One region of the Clostridium tanneri genome, then DNA from elsewhere that is predicted to be linked to it. Evidence: riboswitches for the same ligand, from Rfam matches in the RefSeq annotation. Region 1 holds a riboswitch; each other region holds the start of a gene.
What was found. Region 1 has a riboswitch for lysine ahead of P8V03_RS16045 (amino acid permease). Riboswitches for the same ligand answer to the same signal wherever they lie in the genome.

Region 1 (6,285 bases):
CCTCAATTAATATAGTTTAAATAATAATGTAATCGTCATTACAATAATATGACTAAAGTTAATTATAAAGAAATTCTTAACAGATACAACAAAGGTCTCTTTTTTGCTAGGATTATTAATAAATAACTTTATATTTTTATTTACTGGAATTAAAGTAGTTAATACCAGTAGGCTAGCTACCGGAGCTATTTTCAATAACACCAATATCACAATATCTGCATACCCAACATAATACAATATTTTAAATAGCTTTAATGCATTCTCTCTTCCAATGTAGTATGGCAGAGTAAATCTTTTAATCTTTATATCCTCTTCCACATCACAAATATTGTTGGCAAGCATTATGTTTGCAATGCTAGTTACTAAAGGAATTGAAACTAAAAATATAAAAAGTATTTCTACTACATTAAGGCTTAGACTTAAAATATTATTTGTATACATTAAAGTAACTAATGCTGAATCATATATATGAATATAAATTGACAAAAATAGAATTATAAATCCCATAAAGAACCCTGAAAACACTTCTCCTAAGGGCATTCGTGAAATCGGAATAGGGCCAAAGGTGTATAGGATTCCTACTATAAAACAGATGACTCCAATTATCAAAAGTATTATATCTGTTTTCAGTGTCAGTAAAACTCCAAATATTACTGCAATAGTAAGCAGTGCGAATATTACAAAGCTAGCTGTTTTTTCCGGTATCCTCGCATTTATGATAATATTTTCACTTTTACAATTCTCTCTGATAAGTTCCTTTTCCTTTTTATAGTCAAAATAATTATTAATAGCTGTTGTTGCCATATCAAAGGTTAAAAGGGATATGAACATTATTATAAAGTTTTCAAACTTAAAGCTATTATAACGGTATAAAGCAAAAAGTGTTCCCAGAACAAAAGGAATTACACTTGCAAGTTTTGTTTGAATTTCAACTAGTTTTAGAAAGCTGCTTAATGTCATTTGTATTCCTCCAATGCAATTAGAATAATATTCTAGAAAACATACCTTTAATTTTAGTTCTTTAAAAGATAGATAAATTAAAACTAAAATAATCGTATTTTCACATACATTATACCCTTTCGTCATTTTTTTGCAAAGTTAAGACCGCTTGTATGACATTTAAAGGTATAACTAAACCTCCATAATTTAGCAAACTCATAACATATCTCTAAACTTTTATTGCCAAATTTATGATACCTCTTTTTATTATAATAAAAAGAGAAAATTGTTCTAAATAGTAATGTGATTAATACTCTAGTAAAAGGAAATTAATATTTTTGGAGAGAAAGATGAGTAGAAAAAAAGTAATAATAATAGGTGCTGGGATTGCTGGACTTTCAGCAGGCTGCTACCTTCAGATGAACGGTTATGAAACAGAAATCTTTGAGCTTCACGGCTCCCCTGGAGGTCTTTGTACTGGTTGGAGGCGGCAGGGATATACCTTTGACGGATGCATTCATTGGCTTTGCGGCTCAAGTCCTAAAAATGAACTTCATACCATATGGGAAGAACTTCATGCTATTGATGAGAAAAATATAGTTAACCATGAAATCTTTATTCACACCGAACTAGAAAAAGGAAAAAGTTTTTCAGTTTACACCAACGTGGACAAATTACAGGAAGAAATGTTGAAGAATGCTCCTGAGGACAAAGAACTAATAGAAGAATTTATAGATGCAATTAACCTTTGCAAAAAATTTGATATACCTGTTCTAAAGCCTCAAAATTTATTTACCTTATTCCACAATATGAAATTTTTGTTTAAGGATTTTCCACTAGTAAAACTTCTAAATAAGTGGATGAAAGTGTCCATAGGAGAATTCCAGAAAAAATTTAAAAGTCCTCTTCTAAATAAAAACTTCTGTAAATTATTTGGTATGTACGAAGAAATGCCAATTCTAGCTCTAGTTTATACCCTGGCGCTTTTCGATATTAATTCTGCTGGCTACCCTATAGGTGGGTCAATAGAATTTATAAAATCTATTAAAAACAGGTATTTAAGCCTAGGCGGCAAAATAAATTACAATTCAAAGGTTGAAAAGATACTTATTTCAAATAATTCTGCTAAGGGGGTTAGGCTAAATAGTGGTAAGGAAGCTTATTCAGATCTTGTAATTTCAGCAGCAGATGGCCACTATACCCTCTATAATATGCTTGATGACAAGTTTATAGATGAAGATATTGAAGGTTACTATAAAAGCTTTAAAACTTTCCCTTCTCTTCTTCAGGTATCTTTAGGTGTTGATAGACTATTTAAGGGAATACCTGATGCAGTTACTTATAATTTTAATTTTAGTGCTCCTATATACATTGATAATAAGAATACCATTAGTAGTCTAGGTCTGGTGATTTATAACTTTGACCCTACCATGGCACCTAAAGGCAAGACCTCTATAACTACTTTTATTGAAGCAGACTATAATTATTGGACTGAGCTAAGAAACTCTGATTTGGAAAAATATAAGGCTGAAAAAGAAAGAATTGCAGAAGAAGTAATTGATAGGATAGATAAACTATTTGGAGAAGTAAAGTCCAAAGTAGAAGTTTATGATGTAGCTACTCCTTATACCTACAAAAACCACACCAATAACTGGAAGGGAAGCTTTGAAGGTTGGATACCTACTATAGATAATCTAGATAAAACTCTTAAAAAGACTCTTCCAGGACTTAAAGATTTTTATATGATAGGTCAATGGGTCCAACCTGGAGGTGGTCTCCCTACTGGCGGTATGCACGGCAGACATATTGCACAGCAAATATGTAAAGAAGATAGACGAAGATTTAAAACATTAAGATAATAAAAATATCGGTGGAGAATTTATCTTCCACCGATATTTTTATTTATTATAAATTTGTTAAAATACTTTTTCTCAAACTACTTATTAATATCAAAATCTACATCCATTAAGTCTATTACCTTTGTCTTATGCTTCATCTTATACCCTAGCCATAAAGCCAAGAATAGAGGTAGTCCTATATAGGAAGAAATTACTCCACTCCAATCTATCTTATCTGCTTGGAAGTAGCTAACACCCTGTCCCAAAATAACCACTGTACATAGTACTAATGCTATAATTGGGCCTAATGGGAATAGTTTTGCTGTATATTTTAATTTACCTAAATCACGGCCTTGAGCAACATATGCCTTACGGAAACGATAGTGACATAACGCTATACCTAACCATGCAACAAAGCCAGCAAGTCCTGAAGCTGCCACAAGCCATACATAAACTGTAGTCTCAGCATAAAGTCCTGTTAAGAAGCAAAGGGATGCTACAATTGTAGTTAATATCAATGAGTTTATTGGAACTCCTCTTGAGTTAACTTTTCCAAGCCATGCTGGTGCTTTACCATCCTTAGCCATTGCATACAACATTCTGCTTGAAGCGTACATTCCTGAATTTCCAGCAGATAAAACTGAAGTCAAGATAACTGCATTCATTAGTGATGCTGCTGCTGCGATACCAGCCTTTTGGAATACCATTGTGAAAGGACTTGTATCAACGCCCGCATCTGTGTAAGTTATTAATGCTCCTACAACAAAAATTGTTCCTAAATAAAATATTAAAATTCTCCAGAATATGGTATTTATAGCTTTAGGTATATTCTTCTCAGGATCTTCACTTTCTCCAGCAGCTATACCAACAAGTTCCGTTCCTTGGAATGAAAAACCTGCAATTAAGAATACCATAAATATTGATTTAGCACCTCCAACAAATGGTGCTTCTCCAACAGTAAAGTTTTTAAATCCTACTGCTTCACCACCAACTATTCCAAGAATTGTTGCGACTCCAACTATTAAAAATATAATAACAGTAATTACTTTAATACCAGCAAACCAGTATTCTGACTCTCCATATGCTCTTGCAGATAAAAGATTAAGTCCAACTATTAATACAAGGAATAAAACACTCCAGACCAAAGCTGGCACACCAGGTAACCAGTACTTCATAAGCAGCGCACCTGCCACCATCTCTGCTGCAACGGTAATCGCCCAGTTATACCAATAATTCCATCCCATAGCAAATCCAAAAGCTGGATCAACAAATCTTGAAGCATAAATTCCAAAAGAACCTGAGTCAGGCATGAAAGTTGCCATTTCTCCTAAACTAGTCATTAAGAAGTAAACCATAGCTCCTATACAAATATACGCCACCATAGCGCCCCCTGGACCAGCCTGATTAATTGTAGCACCTAATGCTAAAAATATACCTGTTCCAATGGCTCCTCCCATGGCAATCATGTTAAGATGTCTTGCCTTTAAACTTCTTTTAAGTTCTTGTGAACCTATATTGTTTTGTTCTGCAACATTTTGCATTTTTCTTCCCCCTTATCGGTTTTATTTTTTCCGATAAGTGAATTAACTAAGATAAGCAATAAAAAATACCCCGAGCATTCACTCAGGGTATAAAAATGTGCATTTCTATGCAACACCTATTAATTCCACATTGAATGATAGCTCACCACAATTTACCTTGTGACAGTCTTGCATATATTATATGCAAACCCAGCTATACAGCAGTAAAGCATGTGCTGTATGCTTCGGCAAAGTTCCCTTTCAAACTGCTTCATCGTGCTTACCTCTACAGTTTTACTCTTAAACTCTGCGCCTCTACCTCAGTTATTCACTTATTATACTAATTATTATACATGAGAACTTATAATTAGTAAACAACTTTTTTATGTTTTTCAACTTCCAATAGTCTACATTTTTCCCTATTGATACTCAAACATTATATTACAGCTTATTTCCGCTAGTTGAGCTTCATATTCACATTCCTCATATAAAGCTTCTGCATCACCATATCCATTAAGAATATTCTCAAAATATAATATTATAACTTTTTTTATGTACTCAGCGTAGTGATATTCCTTCGACTCCTCACCTTTTTCTATAGCTTCAAAATAAAGATTTTTAAATCTCTTTGCCATCTTGCCCATCTCATCGGCTTTGTCATTGTTAAATGCTTGCTCTACTACTTCCTTCGCTCTACTTAATCTGTCTACCATCTTCCAATATCCTCCTATTTAAAATAAATTTATACTTTAAATTTAATTCATGATTTATACATTTGAAAAATTGCTGTAAATAACAGAAACATACACTAATTTTACTCTTCTATAATGATATATTTGTTTTTTGACAAACTTTTGACGTCAAATATAAGTATAAACTATAAATAAATCTTTAGAAAGTACCACTTGAAGTATTCTCCTATATCTTTTCTTCTTTATCTTCATAGTATTAATTATAAAATAAAAAAGCCATGGATACTCCACAACTTTAATTGTAAACTTAATAAAAGGGCACTAAACCCTAAAGTAGTTTCTTGGACTTGTATCTATAAATAGTAACTAATTCCATAACAATTAAAGGTATTACACCCTCAATTTTAGAATTAATATTAAGTTAACTATTTTAGATACTAAACACTCACAAAATTCCATCTTTTTTTGAAATCTATCTCTTGTTAACCACTATATACCAAAATGTATACTTTATCAACTTTATTTCAAGATGTCACTTATTTGTGATCTGGTACCTATCGTTCTTCCACAATCTCTTAAATTCATATTGATGACTCAGAGCCAGCTTATTTTTTATAAAAACATAATTTTCTATTATACTGCTCCCTTTGTTAAGTAAATAAGATATATAAGCTTGTCCAGCTTTTGGCTTAATTTAACTACTTCCTCTGAATACAGAGAGCTAGTTTCTTCTACCAATTGGTTTAATTCTTTTCTTAGTGTTTCAATTTGTTCTTCCATAATTTCATCCCCATACTTACAAATTTAGACAACATTAGAAATTATAATACAATAAGTTTTCCAATTCAATACTTTCAAAGATTTTAACGTACATTTAACATGACACATTGGTTCTTTCCGGTGTTTCTTTGAGTTGTAATTAATCATTAGCTTTATTTATGTCTGTGATTTTTCTATACTAACCAGTTGTATCTTTTGTTCTATATCACTTTTTTATGGTCTTCTATGGCTTCTGCTTCACTCATTCGACATCTCCAATTTTGCAAAACAAAAAGGCACCATTCTATAATGTTTAGTAATAGTGCCTCTGTTATTCAGCCAACCATATTTTATGGTTTTAGGTAATTTACAAATATCATTTTCATTCACAGTAAAACTTACATTGACTAATTTTGTGTGATGCTGTCACTTGTATGCACTTCTGTAACTCTAACTGTTTTAACTATTAAGTCATCATATGTTGGAACAAATATAACATAGTTTCCATTTCCATCTTTCTGACTTCTTAAATCGATA
Region 2 (6,285 bases), on a different contig from region 1:
CTAAGTCTAATTCCTGGATATCACAGCCTGTTTCATCTTTTATATTCTTTACTATAGATAACATAATCTCTACCTCATCTTCATAAGGTTTAGTATCAAATATTTGTGAGCCTATATGACAATGCAATCCGACAAATTCAATATTAGAAAGGCCTATTGCTTTCCTTACTGCATCTATAGTTTTGTTATTTAATATTGTAAAACCAAACTTGGAGTCTATTTGTCCAGTTTTTATATATTCATGAGTATGAGCTTCAATTCCTGGAGTTATTCTAAGAAGAATCTGTTGAACCTTACTTTGTTCCTTTGCTATTGAATTTATCTTTTCAATCTCGTATAAGTTATCAACAACAAATTTCCCAACACCAAGTTCAATACCCATCTTTATTTCCTCTGAAGTTTTATTGTTTCCATGAAAATATACATTTTTCATAGGAAACCCGCTTTTCCATGCAGTATAAAGTTCACCGCCAGAAACCACATCAAGACATAATCCTTCATCATTAACTATTTGACACATTGCTAAAGTTAAAAAGGCTTTTCCAGCATAGGCAACTTTATTTTTTTTCTCATATCCTTTAAAAGCATTGTAATATCTTTTACACTGACTTCTAATTAATTCTTCATCGATAACATATAGAGGAGTACCAAACCTTTCTGCTAAATCTACTGTACTTACTCCACCAATATATAGTGTATTATTTTTTGTTTCCATAGTACCTGCTAATCTCATAGTGGCTTTCCTCCTAAATACTAATTATAAGTTAAACTCTCCAGCTATTGCATTTATTGCTCTTAATTTATCTTCTTGCTTTATAGTACAAGTGATTCTAATCTCTGAAGTAGTAATCATTTTTACCTCTATATTATTTTCTCTAAATAACTTAAACATTCTAGCTGTTACTCCAGAAGTAGTTTTCATTCCAATTCCTACTATGGAAAACTTAGTTATATCCTCATCTATAGCTATTGCTTCCTTGCATGAATAGTGCTCTCGAACTATCTCTAAGCATTCATTTAAATCAGCCTTTGGTATTGTAAATGATAGATTAACTCTGTTATCTATTGGTGCCGTTTGACTTATCATGTCAATATTAATCCTCTTACTTGCAACACTTTCAAATAAACTTGAAATCATATTAATATCGTTATTTATATCCCTTATTGTTATTGCAACATCCTCATCACTTGTAGCTAATCCTGTTACTGGCTTACTTTCCATGTTCATGTTACTTACCCCCTTAATAATTGTACCTTTGATATCACTGTTACTTAATCCTACATAAATTGGAATGTTATATTTTTGTCCAAGCTCCACTGATCTAGAATGCATTACTTGAGCTCCAAGACTTGAAAGTTCTAGCATCTCCTCATAATCTATTTCATTTAGTTTCTTTGCTGCATTATATTTTCTTGGATCTACACCATATATGCCATCTACGTCTGTGTAAATCTCACATACCCCGGCTAACTTAACAGCAATTGCCACTGCAGTAGTATCTGAACCGCCTCTACCAAGGGTAGTAATATCTCCTTCCTGGTTAATACCTTGAAAACCAGCTACTATAACAATTTTTCCTTCTGATAAACTTCTTTTTATGTTGTCACCATCTATATCATCTATTAAAGATTTTCCATATTGACCACTTGTTTTAATCCCTATTTGATAAGCTGTATAGCTAACAGCACCATATCCTAATTCTTTAATTGCCATAGCTAATAACGCTGAAGACATCATCTCTCCTGTAGAGAGAAGAGCATCCAACTCTCTTTTGTCAGGATTTTTTGAAATCTGACCAGCAAGTTCTATAAGATCATCTGTGGTATCACCCATAGCAGAAACTACAACAACTACATCATCTCCTGCTTCTCTTCTTTTTACCACAGTATTAGCAACTTTTTTAATCTTGTCTATAGTTCCTACAGAACTTCCACCATATTTTTGTACTACAACTGCCATAACACCACTCCCTCAAATTTACTTACTTTCTAGAAACTTACTATAAGGAATAAAAATAAGTGCAGCAAAGGAACACCTCTGCCGCACATCAAAAACTTTTAAATGCAACTCCGTGTACCTTTGTAGCTCTCCACCTTCATAAATGAATGTGACAGCCTTGCACATATTATATGCAAAGCCAGAAAATAGTTTCGCCAAACTATTTTCTTCGGCTATAATTCCTTTCTTTATTTTTCATCGTCTGCAGACTCAAAATAAATACTCTTAATCACAGCACCTCTACCCTAGGTAAGTACTTCTATTAAATTGTACTTAGTTTATCATAAATAATTATACATTTCAACTACTTTTTATACCTTTTTCTTTATTCACAAATCATTGAATTTTAAAAATATACAGAGCTCTGCATATTATAATTCATAAAATTTTCTAAATGAATCTTCAGCATAGCAGTAGTCTTTTACTCCACCTAATTCTCTTATGGAGTGCATTGATAATATTGGAACTCCAATATCTACAGAAGATATGTTTATATGTCTTGAGGATATAGGTCCTATAGTAGAGCCTCCTCGCTCATCGGAACGATTTACAAAAATTTGCACTGGCACTCCTGCTTCACCACATATGCTTCTATAAACAGCACTAGATACACTATCTGAAGTATAGCTTTGATTTGCACTTACCTTGATAATAGGACCTTTATTAATAATAGGTCTGTTTACAGGGTCGGACTTTTCTCCATAGTTAGGATGTAGCGCGTGGCCTAAATCACTGGAAATTATAAATGACTTTGACAGAGACCTAAAGAATTCTTCTCTATCCTTACCAAGGCTAATACTTATCCTCTCTAATGTATTTGATAAAAGCGGAGAATCTGCTCCCTGTTTTGTAGTGCTTCCTACTTCCTCATTATCGAAACAAACTGCTACATTTGTAGCATTTCCTGCTTTTCCTTCTGTTAATGCCTTTATTCCTGCATAAGCCATAGATAGATCATCCAATCTTCCACTGGATATAAATTCATTATTGAGGCCAATAATTTTTCCCTTTTCAAATTCATACAGGAATAAATCAAAATCTAGTATATCATCTTCCTTTACTTCTAACTCTTCAGCTATAGTTTTTATTAGATACCTTCCTTTTTCAAATTCCTCATTGACTAGTGAGAGTAGAGGAAGTATATCCTTTTGCTTATTCAATTCTACACCTGAATTTATATTTCTATTCATATGTATTGCTAAGTTAGGTATAACTAAAATAGGTCTTTTTATATTTAATAGTCTTATTTCAGGACAGAATGGATTAGCGCTTTTTAAAGCAACTCTACCTGCTAAAGACAGTGGTCTGTCTAGCCATGTATTAATGATAGGTCCCCCATAAACTTCTGTATTTATCTTTATGTAAGAGCCTTCCACCTCCATATCAGGATTTGGTTTAACTCTAAAACTTGGAGAATCTGTGTGTGCTCCTATTATTCTAAAGCCCTCTTTGGATAGTTCCCCTTTTCCTACTACAAAAGCTACAATTGCTGATTCATTTTTTACTAAAAAGTATCCTTTTCCCTTTTCCAATTTCCAACTATCTTCTTCCTTAAGTTCAGTGAAATCTGAATTTAGGAGTATTGTTCTTATGGACTCTACTGCATGAAAAGCTGTAGGACTTTCGTAAATGAAGTCTATAAGCCCCTGTGCCCTTTCTAATTGGTCATTCATCTTTATTCCTCCACTATTTTAATAATTTATATTACTTTGCACTACGACCAGATAATTATACCAAAATTTATGTTCTTTATAAATATTTATCCAACTTAATATATTTTCAAATACACATAATCAAAATAACAGCACTTCGCATATTATATAATGATTGTAATTAAGTAGGAGTGTGTAATTATGAAAGGTAATATTCGAAACTTTTTTCCAGGTGGTAATACTTCTCTCGGCTTTTATTCTTTTTATGACTACATTATAAGTCAAGATACAGCAACGAGGAAGATTTGCATTAAAGGTGGTCCTGGAACTGGAAAATCATCTCTTATGAAAAAGATAGGAACATTTTTTAATGATAAAGGTTATGATGTTGAGTATCACCACTGCTCTTCTGATAACAATTCACTAGACGGTGTAGTTATTAAGGGACTTGATGTAGCTATATTAGATGGTACATCCCCTCACGTAGTAGATCCTCAAAATCCAGGTGCAGTAGATGAAATTCTTAATATGGGTCAACACTGGAATGAGGATGGCTTTAAGAAATATAGAGAAGACATTATTAAAACAAATAAACAAATCAAAGGTCGCTTTCAACGAGCTTACAAATTCATAGGAGCATCAAAACTAATACATGATGATTGGAGTAACTATAACAAAACTGCATTAGATAGGTCTAAATTAGCTGTTTTACAGGAAGACTTAAAGAATAAAATTCTATCAAACTACGAAATTGCTTCTATAGGAGCTGAACGCCACCTTTTTGCTACAGCCTTTACCCCTAATGGTATTGTAACCTTTATTGACTCTCTTTATGAAAGCTCAGAAAAGGTATATGTCTTAAATGGAGGACCTGGTACTGGTAAAACACAGATTTTAAAGTTCATATTAGAGGAGGCAATTAAGAGAGGATTTTTTGTGGAAGTATATCATGACCCACTTATTCCAGAAAGAATTGAGCACATTATCATACCTAATTTAAAAACTGCTCTTGTTACGTCTAATGAAATAAATCAAAAAAAATTCATTGGAACTCAGATATTTATGGATAACTTACTTGACTATGCTCTTGTGGATAAAGACGAAGTTCAAAAGGATAAAGATATCTTCTACAAATTATTAAATGAGGGATTAACTGTTATCGCTTCAGCTAAAAAACTTCATGATGATCTTGAAAAATACTATATAGAAAACATGAACTTTGAGGAAATTGACGAAGCCTATGATAAACTAGTAAATAGACTTTTAAAATATGAAAAAGAGCATGAAATTAATAAAACTATATAAACACATAAGTAAACTCTCGCAAAATGCGAGAGTTTACTTAAGAACCCTAAACTTATAAAGCCTCAATTTGTCTCCTAAATCCCTTTGATGTTGAAACTGCTCTACCTATAGCTTTTATTTTGCCTGTTATACAGTTTCTACAATGTGATGGAGTATCTCCTGTACATATCTTTCCAGGATAAAGAGCATATAGCTTTCTGTACTCTCCCTCGGTAACATTTGGCATAACTACATTTGCCCCACTTTGAAGAGCTATCATCCTGCCATTTTTATTTAAAGTTTCCATAGCGGTAGTTGCCGGAATATTTATATCTGGCATTAAAAGTCTAGTTATAGCCATAACCTTTAAACTAGTTATAAAATCTCCACCCTTAGCGTCCTTTAATGGAGTGTCCTCATTGGGAATAAATGGTCCTATCCCAATCATATCAGCTTCTATTTCTTTAAAAAATATTATGTCATCTGCTAAAGATTCTACAGTTTGTCCAGGAAGTCCAACTAAGCACCCTGAACCAACTTCGTAACCTAACTTTCTCAGTTCCTTAAGACATCTTATTCTTTCCTCATGACTCATGCCTGGGTCCATGTCTTCATATAGTTTTTTATCTGTAGTTTCTATTCTTATTAAATACCTATCTGCTCCAGCCTCTTTATATGCCTTATAATCCTCAAAACTTTTTTCGCCTATACTTAGCGTAAGTGCAATATCAAGTTTCTTAATTTCTTGAATTATATATGTCATCTTATCTAAAGTATAATATTCATCTTCGCCAGACTGCATTACTACAGTTTTATATCCATAATCTACAGCCTTTCTAGCTAGTTCTATTATTTCATCTGGTTCCAATCTATATCTTTTTACATTGCTATTTGAGGCTCTTAATCCGCAGTATAAACAGTTTCTTTTACATATGTTGGAAAATTCTATTAATCCTCTTAAATGAACCTCATCTCCTACATACTCAGTTCTAATTCTATCCGCTGCTCTAAAAAGCTCTTCGTTATAAGTATCATCTTGTAAAAGCTGCACTATTTCACATTTGTTTAAATTATGAGTTTCTTCTGCTTTTTTTATTAACTCTAAGTTTCTATCCATAAGTATCTCACGATTCCTTTCTTACAAAATAATCACGACCATATATTTATTTTACACCAAGTTTTAACAACTAACTATACAAATATTTTAAGCAATAGAATCTAAAAAATTACTTGTGCCGTATTTTTTTAGATTCTATAAACAAATAAAAAAGCTTTCATAAGTGAAAGCTTTTTTATTTAATCGAGGAAGTTTTATATACATATAATTCATGTAATGCTCGTGTAGTCATA
Region 3 (6,285 bases), on a different contig from region 1:
GATAAGTAATTTCTATAATACCTTAATAATGAACTTTGCTGCAGCGGAAAGAATATTTGAAATAATGGATGTAAACCCAGACATTATTGATGTAACTACTGCCTCAAAAATGGCTAAAATTAAGGGGCAAGTAGAATTTAAAAATGTTACCTTTGGCTACGAGGATGGTACTGCAGTTTTGGATAGTGTAAGTTTTAAGGTTAACCCTGGTGAAACAGTAGCGTTAGTTGGAGAAACTGGTTCTGGAAAAACTACCATTGTAAATCTAGTGAGCCGCTTCTATGACACACAAGGCGGAGAGGTTTTAATAGATGGAAAAAATGTTAAAAATGTAGAACTAGAGTCTTTAAGAAGCCAAATGGGTATTATGCTTCAGGACACCTTCCTATTCTCCACAACTATTAAGGAAAATATAAGATACGGTAAGCTTGATGCCACAGAGGAAGAGGTTATTGCTGCCGCCAAAGCCGTTAATGCTCATGACTTCATAATGAGTCTAGAAAAGGGCTATGATACAGAGGTTAACGAAAGAGGCTCCAGATTGTCTGTTGGACAGAGACAGCTTATTTCTTTTGCAAGAGCACTGCTAGCAAATCCGAGGATATTGATTCTAGATGAAGCTACTTCCAATATTGATACACAAACGGAAAAGCTTGTTCAAAAAGGTATTGAAAAGCTGCTTCAAGGAAGGACCTCCTTCGTTATAGCTCATAGGCTTTCCACTATTAGGGACTGTGATAAAATTATGGTGGTTGACGATGGTAGAATAGTTGAAACAGGAACTCATGACGAACTGGTAGCGTTAAAGGGACTATATTACAATCTTTATACATCCCAATATAGATTTTTAAGCGAAGGTGCTTAAAAAAGGAGGTTATACCCTTTTTTAAAAGTGGTATAACCTCTTTCTTTAATCCCTACAAAACAAATAATATCTTCTTCAATTGTTAATATAAGCAATGCATCTCCTCCTCTGCCCTATCCCAATTCACAACATAAGCTTGCCCTTTAGAACAGAAAATTGAAGAGGATGTATATTCAGGATCTGCATTTTTGTTATAGTTAATCTTTTCAATAATCTCTTCTTTATTATGGCAGTGACTGTAACCGCCAAAAACTAAACTTAAAGTGCCCTTTCCACCTGTAAAGGAAGCTAACTCAGTACTATAATTCATAAAGGTGGCTACTGGTACCTTACCTGTTAAAATAGCCTTATCCCCTATGATCTTAGGGGGCTGAAAGTTTCCATTAGCCTTTTCTAGGTCAGATAAAACTCTTCCCATGTGGTCTAGAGAAACCTTAATCTTGAAGCTGTAATAAGGTTCTAACAAAACATTTTTTGCTTTTTCCAATCCCTGTCTTAGAGCCCTGTAAGCAGCTTCTCTAAAATCACCACCAGAGGTATGTTTATTGTGAGCTCTTCCTGTTAATAAGGTAATCTTTACATCTGTTAGCGGCGAACCAGTAAGCAGTCCATGATGTTCCCTTTCAAAAATGTGATGACCAATTAAATTTTGGTTACCAGTTGTTAAATGGTCTGGGTGACAGAGATTCTCAAAGATTATTCCACTGTTCCTCTCGCCAGGCTCTAATTTAAGATGAACCTCAGCATAATGACCTAAGGGTTCAAAATGACCACAGCCCTTTACCACTGATTCTATAGTTTCCTTATAAAGAATTTCTGGCCTTCCAAAGGATACATTTAAATTGAATCTTTCTCTAATCAGCTCCTCTAGTATCTGCAGCTGAATAATTCCCATAACACTAATTTGGAGCTCTTGAAGACTTTCTTCCCAGGTTACATTTAAAGAAGGGTCTTCTGCTTCCAATATTCTAAAACACCGTAAAATTTCCTTTATATTTAGAGAAGGATCAAATATCACTTTAGATTTTAAAGTAGGCACCATTTCATAAACTGCTTTTTCCCTTAATATTCCTAGGCCATCACCAGCGGAAGCATTAGATAATCCTGTTACTGCAAAAATTTCTCCAGCATATACCTCATCCACAGCGTTAAATTTATTTCCATTATAAACTCTAATACCAGTTATTTTCTCACAAATTTTTTCTTCTGCATCACCATAGCACAGTTCCTCTCTTACCTTCAACCTTCCACTTAAAGCCTTTATATAGGTCACCCTCGTACCATTTACATCATGACCAATTTTATACACTCTTCCTGAAAAATCGCCTTCTTTATAATACTTTGTAAGGGTCAATTTATCTAATTTCTCTAGAAAACTTACAATGCCTATATCTTGAAGAGCAGAACCATTGCAGCATGGAAAAAGCTTATTCTCCTTAATCATAGTCCTCATGGAGTTTAGCCATAGATCAAAGTGGAAATTATCCTCCATATATCTTTCAAGAAGCTCTTCATCTCTTTCAGCAATAAATTCTACTAGTTCTTCACTCATACTAGCTTCATTAAAGGAAGTTGTTATATCACAAATATCCTTCGTTAAATTTACACGAATTTCTTCCAATACCTTTTCTAGGTCTGCACCTGCTCTATCTATTTTATTTATAAAGAAAAAGGTTGGTATATTGTGCTCTCTAAGAAGTTGCCATACCGTTTCTGTATGGCCTTCTACCCCTTCTACAGCACTGATTATTATTACGGCATAATCCATTACCTGTATGGCTCTTTCCATTTCAGAAGAAAAGTCTACGTGTCCAGGAGTATCTATTAAATAATAATTTGAGTCATTGTAAGTCATTACTGCCTGCCCTGAAAATACAGTAATTCCTCTTTCCTTCTCTATATGGTGGCTATCCAGAAAGGCATTTTTATGATCAACCCTCCCCCTCTGTCTAATACTTTTTGTATGATAAAGCAGCTGTTCTGAAAAGGTAGTTTTACCTGCATCTACATGTGCTAGTATTCCAATGGTTTTGTTCATCTTGTCACCTCTGTCTTTTGCTATAAACCTTACTCTCTCTTATTTCTTTCCTAATAAATGCTCTACTTGCCTAATATTATTTTTTATTTCCTCTATCTCTGCTTCATATTTTCTTACCGCAGCACCAGGAACATGTATTCCAGTTTGTCCTAGCACATGCATTCTTTCCTCCTCTACATCCTCTAAGTATTCCTTCAGTTCTAAAAGCTTTTTTTCCAATTCCCGCGAAGTCATTTTTTCAAAGTTACCCATTTTAATCTTCACTCCCCTAAAAATTAAGTGATTACAGGACTTTCTTGTATTTATAGCTAAATTATACTATAGCTATAAAACCGAAACAATGATAAGAAAAATTGAAATTTTCCTTCATTTGCTCTTGACAACTTTAACCATATTGTATTAATATTAAAAAAAATGAATAATGCCTCATCTCCTAAAGAGGTGAGGTAGAGGCGCGATGTCTAAAAGTAAGTATATGGAGGCTGGAAACCGGAGAAGTATACAGAAAGGAGCCATCGCCGAAATCTTAAGAACCTAAAGCTTAAGGTTGGGTCTGCATCAAAGAGGTGCAGGACTGTCATTAGAATAACTGACCATTATTCTAATGGAGCGCTATCTCATTCTAGGTTTAAGGGGGAGGTGTAGGTATGCATACTTATATGTATAAAAGACACACTTAACAACCTGTTAGGTGTTTTTTTGTTTCCATTTTTATAGAAAAAATGACTTTTTAGTTAAATTTAGTATGAAAGGAATGTTATAATGGGTAATAATAATAAAATATCAGAACTTACAAAAATAGATACGGAACTTAAAAGAGAAATGGGACTTTTCAGTGCTGTGTCCATAATCGCTGGAATTATGATAGGATCTGGAATATTTTTTATAGGCTCCTTTGTACTTCAGCGTTCAAACAATGCTCCCGGTTTCGCTATGCTGGTTTGGCTGGCAGGAGGAGTAGTTAGTTTACTTGCAGGACTTTGCTATGCTGAACTTGGAGCAGCTATGCCAAGGTCTGGAGGAGCCTACGTTTACTTAAGAGAGGCTTTCGGTCCTTTAGTTGGTTTTCTGCAAGGCTGGACCTTCTTTTGGATTGGTGCTTCCGGCTCTATTGCAGCTCTTGCGGTAGGTCTTGGAACCTATTTTAGCAATCTGTATCCCCTATCTCCTATGGCTATAAAACTTTTTGCAGTAGCAGTTATAATTATTTTAACAGTTATAAACTGCCTGGGAATCAAATTTGGAAGCTTAATTCAAAATGTATTCATGATTGGAAAACTAATCCCTATACTAATAATTATTGCTTTAGGCTTTGCTCTTGGTGGTGAACATAATCCTATGACAGTATCACCTGGTGCAGGGACAGGAATTGCAGGAACCTTTGCTGTAGCCTTAATAGCATCCCTTTGGGCTTATGAAGGGTGGACAAACCTTAATACAGTGGCAGAAGAAATTAAAAACCCTAGAAAAAACCTCCCACTTGCAATGATTATTGCTATAACTGGTGTTACAGCAGTTTATATGCTATTTAACTATGCTCTTTTAAAGGTTTTACCAGTTGGTGTTATAGCTTCAAATGCAAACCCTGGTGCCGCTGCCGCAGTGAAACTTATAGGTTCTGCCGGCGGAATTTTAGTTACAATTGGAGCTTTTCTCTCTATATTTGGTTCTTGTAATGGCTGTGTACTTGCTTTTCCACGTTTGTACTACGCTATGGCAAAGGACGGTATTTTCTTTAAATGGTTTGAAAAAATTCACCCAGAATATAAAACTCCAGTACCAGCATTAATTGCTTCTGCTGTAGTATCTATATTATTGATTTTCACTGGTTCTTTCCAGCAGCTAACAACAATGGTTGTATTTTCACAGTGGATATTCTATATTCTTACTATATGCTCTGTATTTGTACTAAGAAAAAAATATCCTGATATGGAAAGACCTTATAAGGTATGGGGATATCCAATATTGCCAATTCTAGTAATATTAGTTTCTCTATTTATTTTAGTAAATACTTTAATTACAGACCCTCGCTCTTCACTAATAGGACTTATAGTTCCTATAGTAGGCGTACCTGTGTACTATGTGTTTAAAAATAGAATGAATAATGAGTCTAATAAGAAAAAAATAGAAGCATAAAATTATACCATCCTGCAATTAAAGATTACAGCTTTAGTTGCAGGGATAAATATATACTATATGACTAGTAAGGATATTAAACTATAAAAAACTTCTAAACTGGAGGTCTTAAAATATGGACTTAATAATAACAAATGGAAAAATTCACACCATGGACAGCTCTAAAGAAATTGTAGAGGCTGTTGCTGTTAAAAATGGAAAAATAATTAAAATCGGAAAAAACAATGAGGTTTTATCCCTTAAAACTGAAAACACTGAGGTTATAGATTTAGGTGGAAAAGTAATGGTTCCAGGCTTTAACGACAGCCATATGCACCTTCTAAACTTTGCAAATAGCTTAAAAATGGTAGAGCTAAATAACTGTACCTCTATAGATGATATACTGCAAAAAACAAAGACTTTTATAGAGGAAAAAGCTATAGAGAAAGGTAAGTGGGTCTTAGGAAAGGGCTGGAACCACGATTACTTTCAAAGTGAAAAGAGATTTCCTACAAGATATGATTTGGATAAAATATCTACGGAGCATCCAATAGTTTTAACTAGAGCCTGCATTCATATAGCAGTGGTTAACAGCAAAGCCCTTGAACTTGCTGGTATTACAAAGGGCACTCCTCAAATTGAGGGAGGACAGTTTGATGTAGATGAAAAGGGTGAGCCTTTAGGTATTTTTAGAGAAAAGGCTCTTGCTCTTATAAACAACAAAATTCCAAGCCCGACTTTACAAGAAGTAAAAGAGATGATAAAGGAAGCAGCAGCCTATGCTAACAGCCAAGGCCTAACCTCTATTCAATCTGATGACTTTGGCCACATTCCAGGTGTAGATTACGATATGGTTATAAAGGCCTATAAGGAATTAAAAGATGAAAACAACCTAACCTTAAGAATATATGAACAATACCTTCTAAAAACTATGGATAAAGTAACAAACTTTTTAAGGGAAGGCTATATGACAGGACAGGGTGATGAGTTCTTTAAAATAGGACCTCTTAAAATATTAGTTGACGGCTCTTTAGGTGCTAGAACTGCAGCCTTATGCGCACCCTACTCTGATGACCCTTCTACCTCTGGTATATTAGTTTATACTCAAAAGGAATTGGATGAACTTATAGGAATAGCTCACAGACAAGGCATGCAGGTTGCAGTTCACTGTATCGGAGATAAACCAATGTATATGACCTTTGAAGCAATAGAAAAAGCCTTACAGGTTATTCCTAGAAAGAATCACCGCCACAGCATAGTTCACTGT

Region 2: linked by a shared signal. The riboswitch ahead of P8V03_RS02640 (aspartate kinase) and the one ahead of P8V03_RS16045 (amino acid permease) in region 1 are both predicted to bind lysine.
Region 3: linked by a shared signal. The riboswitch ahead of P8V03_RS04565 (APC family permease) and the one ahead of P8V03_RS16045 (amino acid permease) in region 1 are both predicted to bind lysine.

What each region holds. Positions count from the first base shown of each region.
Region 1 is NZ_JARUJP010000025.1:8,142-14,426, forward strand. Features, by position in the region: gene menA (1,4-dihydroxy-2-naphthoate polyprenyltransferase) at 7-960, opposite strand; gene P8V03_RS16040 (phytoene desaturase family protein) at 1,290-2,798, shown strand; gene P8V03_RS16045 (amino acid permease) at 2,876-4,318, opposite strand; lysine riboswitch at 4,449-4,623, opposite strand; gene P8V03_RS16050 (hypothetical protein) at 4,717-5,010, opposite strand; gene P8V03_RS16055 (aspartyl-phosphate phosphatase Spo0E family protein) at 5,623-5,769, opposite strand; gene P8V03_RS16060 (Ig-like domain-containing domain) at 6,156-6,285, opposite strand, start outside.
Region 2 is NZ_JARUJP010000002.1:74,845-81,129, forward strand. Features, by position in the region: gene lysA (diaminopimelate decarboxylase) at 1-733, opposite strand, end outside; gene P8V03_RS02640 (aspartate kinase) at 758-1,960, opposite strand; lysine riboswitch at 2,076-2,250, opposite strand; gene P8V03_RS02645 (M18 family aminopeptidase) at 2,371-3,672, opposite strand; gene P8V03_RS02650 (PRK06851 family protein) at 3,853-4,956, shown strand; gene hydE ([FeFe] hydrogenase H-cluster radical SAM maturase HydE) at 5,009-6,052, opposite strand; gene P8V03_RS02660 (HelD family protein) at 6,228-6,285, opposite strand, start outside.
Region 3 is NZ_JARUJP010000004.1:9,166-15,450, forward strand. Features, by position in the region: gene P8V03_RS04550 (ABC transporter ATP-binding protein) at 1-865, shown strand, start outside; gene P8V03_RS04555 (translation factor GTPase family protein) at 948-2,903, opposite strand; gene P8V03_RS04560 (hypothetical protein) at 2,943-3,155, opposite strand; lysine riboswitch at 3,343-3,526, shown strand; gene P8V03_RS04565 (APC family permease) at 3,666-5,039, shown strand; gene P8V03_RS04570 (amidohydrolase) at 5,155-6,285, shown strand, end outside.